Regions from separate parts of the Colwellia sp. SU-HH01217 genome, predicted to be linked through region 2. Evidence: predicted binding sites of a transcription regulator. Region 2 holds the regulator's gene; each other region holds the start of a gene.
What was found. The regulator MetJ, encoded in region 2, represses methionine synthesis genes. The targets are predictions, from matches to a motif close to TAGACGTCTAGACGTCTA.
Positions count from the first base shown of each region.

Region 1: metK (methionine adenosyltransferase) is a predicted target of MetJ. The motif match lies at 1,869-1,886, and genes of this name have one in related genera.
Region 3: msrA (peptide-methionine (S)-S-oxide reductase MsrA) is a predicted target of MetJ. The motif match lies at 1,163-1,180, and genes of this name have one in related genera.
Region 4: serA (phosphoglycerate dehydrogenase) is a predicted target of MetJ. The motif match lies at 1,875-1,892, and genes of this name have one in related genera.

Region 1 is NZ_BAAJLX010000006.1:36,841-40,059, reverse strand. Features, by position in the region: gene murI (glutamate racemase) at 1-528, shown strand, start outside; gene AC27G3_RS09390 (porin) at 562-1,710, opposite strand; gene metK (methionine adenosyltransferase) at 2,025-3,212, shown strand.
Region 2 is NZ_BAAJLX010000001.1:588,818-592,036, forward strand. Features, by position in the region: gene metB (cystathionine gamma-synthase) at 55-1,218, opposite strand; gene metJ (met regulon transcriptional regulator MetJ) at 1,425-1,763, shown strand; gene AC27G3_RS02530 (malic enzyme-like NAD(P)-binding protein) at 1,860-3,101, opposite strand.
Region 3 is NZ_BAAJLX010000001.1:239,115-242,333, forward strand. Features, by position in the region: gene AC27G3_RS00970 (sensor histidine kinase) at 1-1,023, opposite strand, end outside; gene msrA (peptide-methionine (S)-S-oxide reductase MsrA) at 1,232-1,771, shown strand; gene AC27G3_RS00980 (peroxiredoxin-like family protein) at 1,891-2,514, shown strand; gene AC27G3_RS00985 (PKD domain-containing protein) at 2,829-3,219, shown strand, end outside.
Region 4 is NZ_BAAJLX010000002.1:89,372-92,590, forward strand. Features, by position in the region: gene AC27G3_RS03495 (peptide MFS transporter) at 1-279, shown strand, start outside; gene AC27G3_RS03500 (5-formyltetrahydrofolate cyclo-ligase) at 399-989, shown strand; gene rpiA (ribose-5-phosphate isomerase RpiA) at 1,110-1,766, shown strand; gene serA (phosphoglycerate dehydrogenase) at 1,962-3,191, shown strand.

The DNA of each region.
Region 1 (3,219 bases), on a different contig from region 2:
CACCTTCCTATTATTGGCGTAGAGCCAGCAATAAAACCTGCAGCGCAGCAAAGTAAAACTAAAAACGTCGGCATTTTAGTAACCCAAGCCACAGCTGAAAACCAACGCTTTAAAAGTTTAATTAACCAACACAAAAATGACGCGCAAGTTCACATACAAGCATGTCCGGGCTTGGTTGAGTTAATTGAAGCAAATCAGATAAATAGCGAAGCGTGTAATATATTACTCAAACAATTCTTAACTTTATTACTCGCTAAAAATGTCGATACCTTAGTGTTAGGATGTACTCACTATCCTTTTCTCACTGAAAAAATACAGGGTATCGTGGGCTCTCATATGACACTGGTTGAATCAGCTATTCCCGTTTCCTTACAACTGACCCGCAAATTAAATGAACAAGGCTTATTAAATTCAAGTATTGAACCAAGTACTCATACCTTTTTAAGCTCGAACGCTAATGCTCAACAGGAAAAGCTGTTCAACTCATTATGGCAAAGCCCATTAACTCTTTTACCGTTACAAGAGTAAAATATGAAATCCCTTAAAAATATAATACGAATTTTAAAACTCGTAAGCCATACCTATGGCAAATGCGTTTTCGGCAATTTCTTTGTTAGGATTTGCCGATTTTGAATCGTCTATTTTAAATTCACTGTATAAATGAAACTCTTCAATCCAATGGTATTTAGCACCTACAATAATATATTTCTTATTAAATAAACCGTTAGAACCAAAATCTGCAGTTGAATTATCTTTTAAATAATTAAATCCCAACACTAGAGAAATATTATTATCAAATCGATAAGAGCTATGCATTTCAATTCCTGTCGACTTATTCATTACTTTACCGAGATCATTAATTTCATGGTTTTGCATAGCTGAATAAACCAGAGCAACTTGAAAGCCTTTAGCCCGTAAATGGCTATAAGTAATGTGTCCAGTAATTAAAATATCGTCAAGATTTGAAACAGCCACTATTGATGGTTTCGATAAGCTAATTTGAGCTTGATTGTAACCAAAGCCAAACCCTAATTGGTACGGCGCTTTATATAGTATGGAAAGGCCAAACGCGTCAGAAAAGTTAACAATGCTTTGTTCTTGTTCAGCGATTATATTATCAAGATCAATAATTTCTTCCGTCGCTTGGTATTGCAATCCTATTGATAGATTATTGAATTGCCAGTTGTATTGCATAGCTTGTTCTGCTCTACCTGTTCCAGATAAACCACCATCTGTGCCAAAATTATATACGCCCGCAGCTTCTGCACCAAAAACATCAAATACATCAGTAACACCTGTCACATTATATGTAACTCCCCACTGCTTACCTAAAGTTACACTGCCGTATTTTTTGTGTTCAACTCCGACATAACCTTGACGCAGCCAAATCGCGTCTTCAGCAACCCCCGTACTTGTTAATCCATTGTGATTAACAACCACATGATTATCGGTATTAGACACTTGCACGCCCCATTCCAGTTTCGCTAACGCTTTCCACCCTTCAGTCATTTGATGAGAAGTATTAAAAAGATACCTTGAAAACCCATCATTAATTTCACTAAACTCCTTATTTTTAACGAAGAATACCGATACATTGCCTTCAATATCAAAACGGGTCTTATCATTATTAAATACCTCAATCGCTTGGCTTGAAAAGCTTAACGAACTGAACAATAAAAAGCTGACCAGTGAACTTTTAGTGTTGAGCATGAGAATTCCTATAATTCTGTATTACTTTTTTACACCAAGTATTAATGACCAAGTGTTAATGAAAATAGCTTATTGATATTATTAACAATTACACGATTAACTTCAAAAAACAATTACGCTTGTCGATTTAATTTTAATCATAAATTCCATTTTCAATTAAGACGTTTAGCCATCTAGGCGTAAATAAAACTAGGAAATTTTTATTTAGCAAGGTAGAATTCATTATAGTTTTTATTTCTACCTATCGATGAAATGTTACTCAAAAAGACTCAATCGATAGCTAAGTGATTGTTATTAAATAAAATAGAGGTTTTATGTCTACACATTTTTTTACTTCTGAGTCAGTTTCTGAAGGCCATCCTGATAAAATTGCTGATCAAATTTCAGATGCAGTACTTGATGCGATTATCGCCAAAGACAAACATGCACGTGTGGCATGTGAGACTATGGTAAAAACAGGGGTAGCGATTATCTCAGGCGAAGTATCAACAACCGCTTGGGTAGACTTAGAAAAATTAACACGTGATGTTATTAGCAACATTGGTTACACCTCTTCAGATGTAGGTTTTGATGGTGAAACTTGTGGCATCATGAATTTAATCGGTCAACAATCACCAGAAATTGCTCAAGGTGTTGATCGAGTAAAACCTGAAGATCAAGGCGCGGGTGATCAAGGATTAATGTTTGGTTATGCTACAAACGAAACTGAAACCTTAATGCCAGCACCACTTTATTACTCGCATCGCTTAGTTGAACGCCAAGCAGAGGCGCGTAAATCAGGCATTTTACCTTGGTTACGACCAGATGCTAAATCACAGGTTACTTTTATTTATGAAGATAACAAACCCGTAGCGATAGACACGGTAGTATTGTCAACTCAACACAACCCAGAGATTAAACAAGAAGATCTGGTTGAAGCGGTGATGGAAAACATTATCAAGCATGTGCTTCCAGAAGAGTTACTAACACCTGACACTAAATACCACATTAATCCAACCGGTCGATTTGTTATTGGTGGCCCAGTTGGCGATTGTGGATTAACTGGACGTAAAATCATCGTTGACACTTATGGCGGTATGGCTCGTCATGGTGGTGGTGCTTTTTCAGGTAAAGATCCATCAAAAGTTGATCGAAGTGCAGCTTATGCTGGTCGTTATGTAGCAAAAAATATCGTTGCTGCTGGTTTAGCAGATCGTTGTGAAATTCAAATTTCTTATGCTATTGGCGTAGCTGAACCAACGTCAATATCAATTGATACCTTTGGCACAGGAAAAATATCACAAGAGAAACTCGTTGCGCTTGTGCGTGAACACTTTGATTTACGCCCGTATGGCATCACTAAAATGCTCGATTTGTTGCATCCTATGTACCAGCAAACAGCTGCTTACGGTCATTTTGGTCGCGAACCTTTTGAGATGACGGTAGGTGATGACACCTTTACTGCCTTTAGTTGGGAAAAAACCGATAAAGCAGACGATTTACGCCAAGCTGCTGAGTTATAATTTTCAG
Region 2 (3,219 bases):
GGCTAGCTTATAACTGCTAGCGTACTTTACGTTGGTAAAAGTTATCTCGTTAACTTACTGATTTTTTTGGCTTGCAAGTAAACCATGATCAAGATCGGCAAGTATATCTTCAATATCTTCAATCCCTACTGATATGCGGATAAGTGATTGGGTGATACCAGCTTCTAATTGATCCGCTATTTCCATACCTGCATGTGTCATGGTAGATGGGTGGCTAATTAAACTTTCAACACCACCTAGAGATTGCGCTAAAGTAAATAATTCTAAGTGTTCAAAGAGAGCTTTAACCGCTTCAACGCCACCTTTGATCTCAAAACTCATCATAGCGCCGAAGTCACTTTGTTGGCGTTTTGCCAATTCATGTCCAGGGTGATCTTTTAAGCCAGGGTAATAAACATTTTCAATGGCTGGATGTTGATTTAAAAATTCGGCTACCGCGTTAGCATTTATTTGATGTTGTTTCATACGAATAGGCAATGTTTTTAAGCCACGAAGCGCCAAAAAGCTATCAAAAGCTGAACCAGTAATACCGATACAGTTCGCCCACCATGCCAGTTTTTCACCCAGCTCTTGTTCTTTGGTAACTAACACACCGCCAACCACATCACTGTGCCCGTTAATGTATTTTGTGGTTGAATGAAAAACAATATCAGCCCCTAATAATAAAGGTTGTTGCAGTGCAGGTGATAAAAAGGTGTTATCAACAGCAACTAACGCCCCAACTTCATGGCTTAGTTTCGCTACTTTTTCAATATCGACTAAACGAATTAATGGATTACTTGGCGTTTCTACTAAAACTAGTTTAGGTTTTTCAGCTAATGCTTTCACTAATGCTGCTTCGTCGTTTTGATCAACTACGATTAATTTAAATTGGCCGCGCTTTGCTAAGTGGGTGAACAGTCGAAAGCTACCGCCGTAGCAATCATGTGGAATGACGATTAAATCATCAGCATTCAATAACTGACAAATAAGATGAACAGCTGCCATGCCTGTACTTGTTACGATACCAAGCGCACCTTGCTCTAATTCAGCCACGGCTTTTGCAAAAGTTGACCGGGTTGGGTTACCTGTTCGAGAATAGTCAAATTGACGTTTTTCATTAAAACCTTTTAATGAATATGTGCTAGATAAGTGGATAGGTGCAACCACAGCACCATGATGTTCATCGCTGTTAATGCCAGCTCTAACGGCGGTTGTAGCAATTTTTTTAGTGGTCATTTTATTCTCCATTAAAGGTTAACATTAAATACATATACATTTAGATGTTTGGACGTCTAAAACTCTAAACGTTTTAACTTGAAGGGTCAAGAACTTTTAGACTTCTAAACTTCTACACATTCCTTATTGACTCGCGCGCAGCAACTAGTAAAATCGGATTAGAACGCAATAAGTGCGATAACAATTATAAGTGTAGAGGTAAATTTATGGCCGAGTGGAATGATGAGTACTTAAATCCATATGCCGAACATGGAAAAAAAAGTGAACAAGTAAAAAAAATTACTGTTTCAATTCCTTTGCGCGTATTAAAAGTGTTAACCGATGAACGAACAAGAAGGCAAGTTAATAACTTACGTCATGCAACTAACAGTGAATTGTTGTGTGAGGCATTTTTACATGCTTTTACTGGGCAACCTTTACCGGATGACGAAGACTTAGCGAAAGATAACGACCAAAAACTACCAGCTAGTGTTCGTAAAATATTAGAAGCTAAAGGTATTACAGACTTTAGCGCTTATGAATCTGATGACGAAGATGACGGATAAAGCTAGCAGCTAATTCCATATTCGCTATAACGTTGATTGAATAAAAAAGGGCTGAAAGTTAATACTCTCAGCCCTTTTTATATGCCACGTTTTCGTTTATTGCATATAATTTTTCGGCATGGGTAGTGCAGCAACACCCGAGTCAATAGCAGCTTGTGCTACTGCTCTCGCCACTTTAGCGCACAAACGAGGATCCATCGGTTTTGGAATAATATAATCTTTACCAAAGCTTAACGATTTATCACCACTAGCGATTAATACACTTTCAGGGACACTTTCTTTTGCTAATTCACGTATTGCGTGTACGGCCGCAACTTTCATTTCATCGTTTATAGTACGCGCTCGTACATCTAGCGCCCCTCTAAATATAAATGGGAAACATAAAACATTATTAACTTGGTTAGGATAATCACTGCGACCTGTAGCAATAATCACATCGTCACGAGCCGCTTGAGCCAACTCAGGCTTAATTTCAGGATCTGGATTTGAACAAGCAAATATAATAGGACGTTCTGCCATCATATTTACATGTTCTTCTGTTAATAAGTTAGGACCTGATACTCCAACAAACACATCTGCACCACTGATAGCGTCTTCTAACGTGCGTTTATCGGTATTGTTTGCAAATAGTGTTTTGTATTCGTTTAAGTCTGAACGACGGGTATGAACAATGCCTTTTGTATCTAGCATATAGATTTTTTCACGCTGTGCGCCACACTTAATTAATAACTCCATACAAGCGATAGCTGCTGCTCCAGCACCTAAACAAACAATATTAGCTTGGCTGATGTCTTTGCCCTGAATATCTAGCGCATTCATCATGCCTGCTGCGGTAACAATCGCAGTACCGTGTTGATCATCATGAAATACTGGGATTTTACAACGCTCAATCAACGCTTTTTCTATGGCAAAACATTCTGGCGCTTTAATATCTTCTAAGTTAATGCCACCAAAACTGTCTGCAATATTCGCTACAGTATTTACAAACTCTTCTACTGTTTTATGTTTTACTTCAATATCAAATGAGTCTATATTAGCAAAACGTTTAAATAATAATGACTTACCTTCCATTACAGGCTTAGATGCCATTGGACCAAGATTGCCTAAACCTAAAATAGCGGTACCGTTGGTAATAACAGCCACGGTATTACCCTTAGCGGTATATTTATAAACATCGTCAGGGTTAGCAGCAATTTCTCGTACAGGCTCAGCAACACCAGGACTATAAGCTAGTGATAAATCTTCACTGGTTTCTGCAGCGGTTGTCAGCGCAACACTTATTTTTCCTGGAGTGGGAGAAGCGTGGTAATCGAGTGCCTGTTGGCGAAAATCTGTCATGATGGTTTCCTAGTGCGTAATGTTTAATAAATTTGTTATGCAACCCACTTGGTGATCGTTATTTGCCACCTTGATTTTTATTTTCTGAGTTTGCTATTTATATACTATTTCATAGCGC
Region 3 (3,219 bases), 350 kb from region 2:
AACAGCATTATTCAACAAATTTAATATCGCTGGCAACAAAGATGCATCAGCTAACACCTGAGCGTCGTCAATGGTAATTAGATTGTTTTCATTGTTTTTAATTATGGTATTTAGCGTTATATCAGGGTAATTGAGCGCCATATGATCACTTATTTCTTGCATAACGGTTGAACAAGAAACCTGCTCAATGACTTGTTCCTTAATGTTAAAGGTCATTTGTCGAAACGATTGCAAACTTTCTTTACAGCGTTTTAGTTCTGATTGCATATCGATTATCGCTGCATTAGTAGGAAAATCTTCTGATAACTCATCTGCCAATAATTGAACTGTCGCAATAGGCGTTGCTAATTGATGAGTAACCTGAGCAGATGCCACGCCAATCGCGATGACTTGCTCTTGTTTTAATAAGTTTTCACGGTAAGAGGCGATAGCCAATTCCCGTTGATTAATCGTGCGCGCCATTTTACCCACTACAAAGGCCACTACACTGGTAGAAAACAAAAAATTAATCCACATACCAATAAAGTGCCCTTCCATATTGCCATGCATTACGCTCATTGGCATGAGCCATAACAAAACAGAGTAAGCGGCAATAGCTAAGCCAGCAACAAGCGCTAAAAATACGGGGGTTAAAGTAACTGCAGCAATCGCAATAGGAATTAATAACAGCGAAACAAAAGCATTGGTGGCACCACCACTAAAATAAAGTAACAAGGAAAGAAATAAAATATCAGCACATATTTGCAAAAGTAGTGCAATTTTATCTGGCGCAACTCTTTCGTTATGAGTTGAGACTTGGCTGGCAACGTTTTTCACTAAAAAGCCAGATCGACGATAATAGAAGTAGCTCGCTATAGTAAACAGTAATTCAACAATAATAATTGAAAAAAGTGGTGTCCACGGCAGTTGATAAGCCAATATTAAATTAACAAACAAAATCAAGATTAACTGTATGGCAATAGCCACGCTGCGAAGAATAAGTACTAAGTAAACTTGATTGACTCTTTTTAACAACAGTTGCATGAAGGCTTCACTTTTAAGTAATAATGCTAATAGCTATCTTATTTCAACTATCTTATTTTGAATATCTCTACTTTAATAGTATTGCTGACATAAATTTAGTCGTATCAGATAAAATTTTGATGAAAATCAAAAAAACATATAGACATCTAAACGTCTATAATTTATTGTGCGCTTATTATCACTCTTAAATAACATTGGACATTAAACAATGACAACAAATATTCAAAAAATTACCCTCGCTGGCGGTTGCTTTTGGTGCATTGAAAGTGCTTTTAATAGTGTTAAAGGCATCACTAGTGCCGTTTCAGGTTATATGGGAGGGGGCACTGACGAGCCAACTTATGAAGAAGTTTGTACTGGTACGACAGGACACGCTGAAGTTGTGCAACTCACTTATGATCAATCACTCATTAATACACGTGAGATTTTTGAAATATTTTTCTCCTTACACAATCCTACGCAACTTAACCGTCAAGGCAATGATGTTGGTACCCAATATCGTTCAGCAATATTTTTTCATAATGAAAGCCAACATGAGCAAGCCTTAGCAATAATTGACGAAATTAACCAAGATGAAATTTGGCCAGACCCTGTTGTTACTGAAGTCAAAGCGCAAAGCCAATTTTATTCAGGAGAAAGCTCTCATCAAGATTACTTTAATCAAAACCCTGAAAATCCATATTGCCAAGCGGTTGTATCACCTAAATTAAAAAAGTTTAAGCAAACTTTTGCTAGTAAGTTGAAGTAAATATTTACCTCACTTCTAATTATTTTTCGCTATTGACTATACAATTGAATATAAATGAATATAAATCCCTTAATTGCGGTCTTATAAGCGAAATGCAATTTTACAACTTAGGAAATTTTATGCGGATAATTACTTTTACCTTAGCTTTACTTCTGTCTTTAACAATACAAGCTAAACAAATAGCTGAAACAGCCGATCAGGTAACGCCATTGCTTAATGGTCAGCAAGTGCCATCGGTACTCACAACAACAGCTAACAATGAACAAGTTGATTTACTCTCAGTAATGGATAACAAAAAAACAATCCTCTTTTTCTACCGTGGTGGATGGTGTCCATTTTGTAATACACAAATGGGACAACTAAAAGCGATTGAAGGCGAATTAAGCCAGTTAGGATTTCAACTTATTGGCATTTCTACTGATTCTGTTGACGATTTAAACGCTAGCATTAAAGATAAAAAACTACCTTACCAGTTACTTTCAGATTATAACTCTGCTGTTAGCCAAGCATTTGGTTTAGCTTTTTTCTCTTCACAAAAAGTCACCGATCGATATCTAGAAAAGATGAAACTGACAAACCCATTACAAAAAAATCAAGCCGGTGAAAAACGATTAGTATTGCCAGCACCTGCTGTTTATGTGATTGACGATAAAGGCTTAGTGCAATTTAGCTATGTAAATGCTAACTATAAAGTCCGTTTAGATGAGCAATTATTATTGCTTGCTGCTAAATTAGTTAAATAACGACAAAATTAGCTATAGAAAACCTGAATCAGCGATAGACATTGCTATCGCTGATTAATTCATTAAATTTATACCTTCCTTTTACTCCGCCTTTCTTAGCAATCATTACTGAAAAACATTTAACACCACCACAAGTGTATACAATAGATAATATTTATAATACCATTCTTACGTGCAAATTTTAAGCAGCTATAAAACACTAAAATTTTGCATTATAAAACAACGCTATGCCTTGAAATTTAAGTTATTCCCTCGAATTGCAGTACTTGAAATAAGAAAGCATGACTGTCTAAAATTTACATCAAATAGGAATCATGATGACTCACATCACTAAAAAAATAATGAGTCTGTCGATGTTAATACTGTTAACTACACCATTAATATCGCAAGCAGGTGAGCAAACACCCACTAATGGCTTAAATCAACAAAAAACCATTAAAGTTACTAAAACAAAGTCAATTACTGAAAAAAATAAAGCCAAATCGAGTAAATATAAGCTCAATAAAAGTACATCAGGCAAAAAGGTAAGTAAGCACTCTGCTCACCAAAAGCCAATAAATCCTTTAAATATCGATAATGTGAATCAAGTGTGTGCCATTGAAGAAAACGGCCAAAACTGGAAGACATTACAAAAAAAACTAAGCCGTGAACTCCAAGAAAGAGCAAAAAAGAAGCCTTCTCGATTAGCAAAAAGTAACCGAACGT
Region 4 (3,219 bases), on a different contig from region 2:
ATTTGGTTCTTCTTTACCGCACTTTCAAATAAACTTGCTGCGTTTATTGGTGGCTTTGTTGGTGAAGGCCAAGAAATGGTAGACAATGCGAGTAACATCTTCTTGTCTGTTGGCTTAGCAGCTTTGATTACTGGTATCATCATATTTGCTTCTGCTGGGAAACTACTTGAATGGATGCACGGCGCTGAAGGTGCTCATATTGAAGATTTAGAAGAAAAGCTTGAAGAAGAGATTTCAGTAACAGGTACGCATGAAGGTATCTCTGAAACACGCAACTAAATAGATGTTTCATTAGCTTATGTTGAAGCTGATGAATTAACACTTAAAAGCTGAAAGTACTTCTTTCAGCTTTTTTATTTTAAAACGCTAAATATGCTCACACAAAGTATACTCACTTAATGACTATAAGAAGTAAGATAAGAAAACAAGTCCGTGAACTCCGCAATGCTCTCTCTCATGAAGAGCAATGCACGGCATCAAATAATTTAAAAAAACAACTTGCCAAGCACCCTAAAGTATTATCCGCTCAGCATATTGCTGTATATCTAGCAATTGATGGAGAGCTTGACCCTTATCCATTTATTCAATGGTGCTGGCAGCATAATAAAAGAGTTTATTTACCTGTTATTCACCCATTTAGTAAAGGTAATTTGTTATTTCTAAACTACACCCCAGAAACAAAAATGGTTACAAACTTATATGGAATTATGGAACCTAAATTAGATGTTAACGCTATAAAACAAGTCGATAGCATTGAAGTATTATGCACCCCATTAGTAGCATTTGACTCAACGGGAGCTCGTTTAGGAATGGGTGGTGGGTTTTATGACAGAACCTTATCAACATGGAAGCAAAGATTTGATAAAAATAATCAAGCACTTCCCTACCCTATCGGTATTGCACACGACTGCCAATTAGTAAGATGTATTCCAACACAATTGTGGGATATTCCTTTACCTGAAATGATCACCCCAACTAAAAGCTATTAATCTAATTCACAGAGCAAGTATTTCACTGGTATAATCTCAAAAATACTGTACAAACCGTACCCACATAAAATATTTTCGATTAATATTCTTACTATAACAATTAACACATTGGCGTAATCTATGACACAAGATGAAATGAAAAAAACAGCTGCGATTAAAGCACTGGAATTTATAAAAAATGACACAATTGTTGGTGTTGGTACTGGTTCAACCGTTAATTACTTTATTGATGCCTTAGCGACTATGAAAGATAAAATAATCGGGGCTGTTTCTAGCTCTGATGAATCAACCAAACGGTTACAATCTCATGGTATTGAAGTTTTCGATCTTAATAGTGTTAATGTACTCGATGTCTATGTTGATGGCGCAGATGAAATAACAAAACATAAAGCCATGATAAAAGGAGGTGGTGCTGCGCTTACCCGTGAAAAAATTGTCGCTGCCGTTGCCAAACAGTTTATTTGTATAGCCGACGAGAGCAAACAAGTGAATGTTCTTGGCAATTTTCCTTTACCTGTGGAAGTTATTCCTATGGCAAGGAGTTATGTCGCACGCGAATTAGTAAAGTTAGGAGGTGATCCCGTATACCGCCAAGGAGTAATTACTGATAATGGCAACGTTATTCTAGATGTGCATAACCTAGAGATAATTGATCCTAAGGCGTTAGAAGTTCAAATTAACGCACTTGTTGGTGTTGTAACCAACGGTTTATTTGCTCATCGAGGTGCCGATATTTTAGTGCTAGGCAGCGAATCTGGCGTATCGGTAGTAAACTAGGCTTTCTAATGTTTGTTAAATAATAAACTGATTATAATATTCAAAGAATAATTATTCGACAATTTTGCTTAAATAAACACTTTAGAGTTTAAGCACTATATGTTATTTTAGGTCTCTAGCCATCTAAAATAATTATTATATTAGCTAGCAACCATTAAAATAACTAGTACATTCAACAGAGAAACGAGTGATATCATGAGCAGTAATTCTTTAGCAAAAGACAAAATAAAAATTTTACTCCTTGAAGGCGTTCATCCAAGTGCCCTCGCAGAGCTTAACGGTAAAGGTTATAACAACATAGAAACACTCAAGACCTCATTGAGTGAAGAAGAGTTAATCAAAAAAATAGCATCGGTACACTTTATCGGTATACGCTCGCGTACTCAGTTAAATGAAAATGTATTAAGTCATGCAAAAAAATTGGTTGCTATTGGTTGCTTCTGTATTGGAACCAATCAGGTAGATACTACTGCGGCACAAATTTTAGGGATCCCTGTTTTTAATGCACCATTTTCAAATACTCGCTCTGTTGCTGAGCTTGTATTAGGAGAAACTTTGTTATTACTACGAGGGATTCCAGAGAAGAGTGCAAAGGCACATAGAGGTGAATGGAATAAGTCAGCTACTGGCTCTGTTGAAGCTAGAGGTAAGGTACTAGGAATTATCGGCTATGGTCATATTGGTATGCAACTTGGTATTTTAGCTGAAACGTTAGGTATGCGTGTTCGCTTTTATGATATTGAAACAAAATTACCACTAGGTAATGCTAGCCAATCAAGTTCGTTAGACGCGCTACTAGCAGAATCTGACGTAGTAAGTTTACATGTTCCTGAAACTCCGCAAACACAGTATATGATTGGTACAGAGCAATTTAATGCCATGAAAACAGGTGCAATATTCATCAATGCCTCTCGTGGTACAGTGGTAGATATTGATGCCTTAGCGCAAGCACTAACTGATAAAAAAGTAGGTGGAGCTGCAATCGATGTATTTCCGGTTGAGCCTAAAGGTAATGATGAAGAGTTTGTTTCACCATTACGTAGTTTTGATAACGTTATTCTTACTCCTCATATTGGTGGTAGTACTAAAGAAGCACAGGAAAACATTGGTTTAGAGGTAGCGAGTAAACTGGCTAAATACTCAGATAATGGTTCAACTTTATCTGCCGTTAATTTTCCTGTTGTATCTCTTCCTGGCCACGTTGGGACAAGTCGTTTATTACATATTCACCACAACCAACCAGGTGTGTTAACTAAAATTAACCAAGCATTTGCTCATCATGATATTAATATTGCTGCGCAATACTTACAGACTGACGATAAAATTGGTTATGTGGTTATCGATATTGAAACAGAGGATAGCGCCAAAGCGCTTAAAGAGTTGAAATTAATCGATGGTACTATTCGAGCGAGAATACTGCACTAACCGTCAAGAAATAATGCTAGTGATTCTT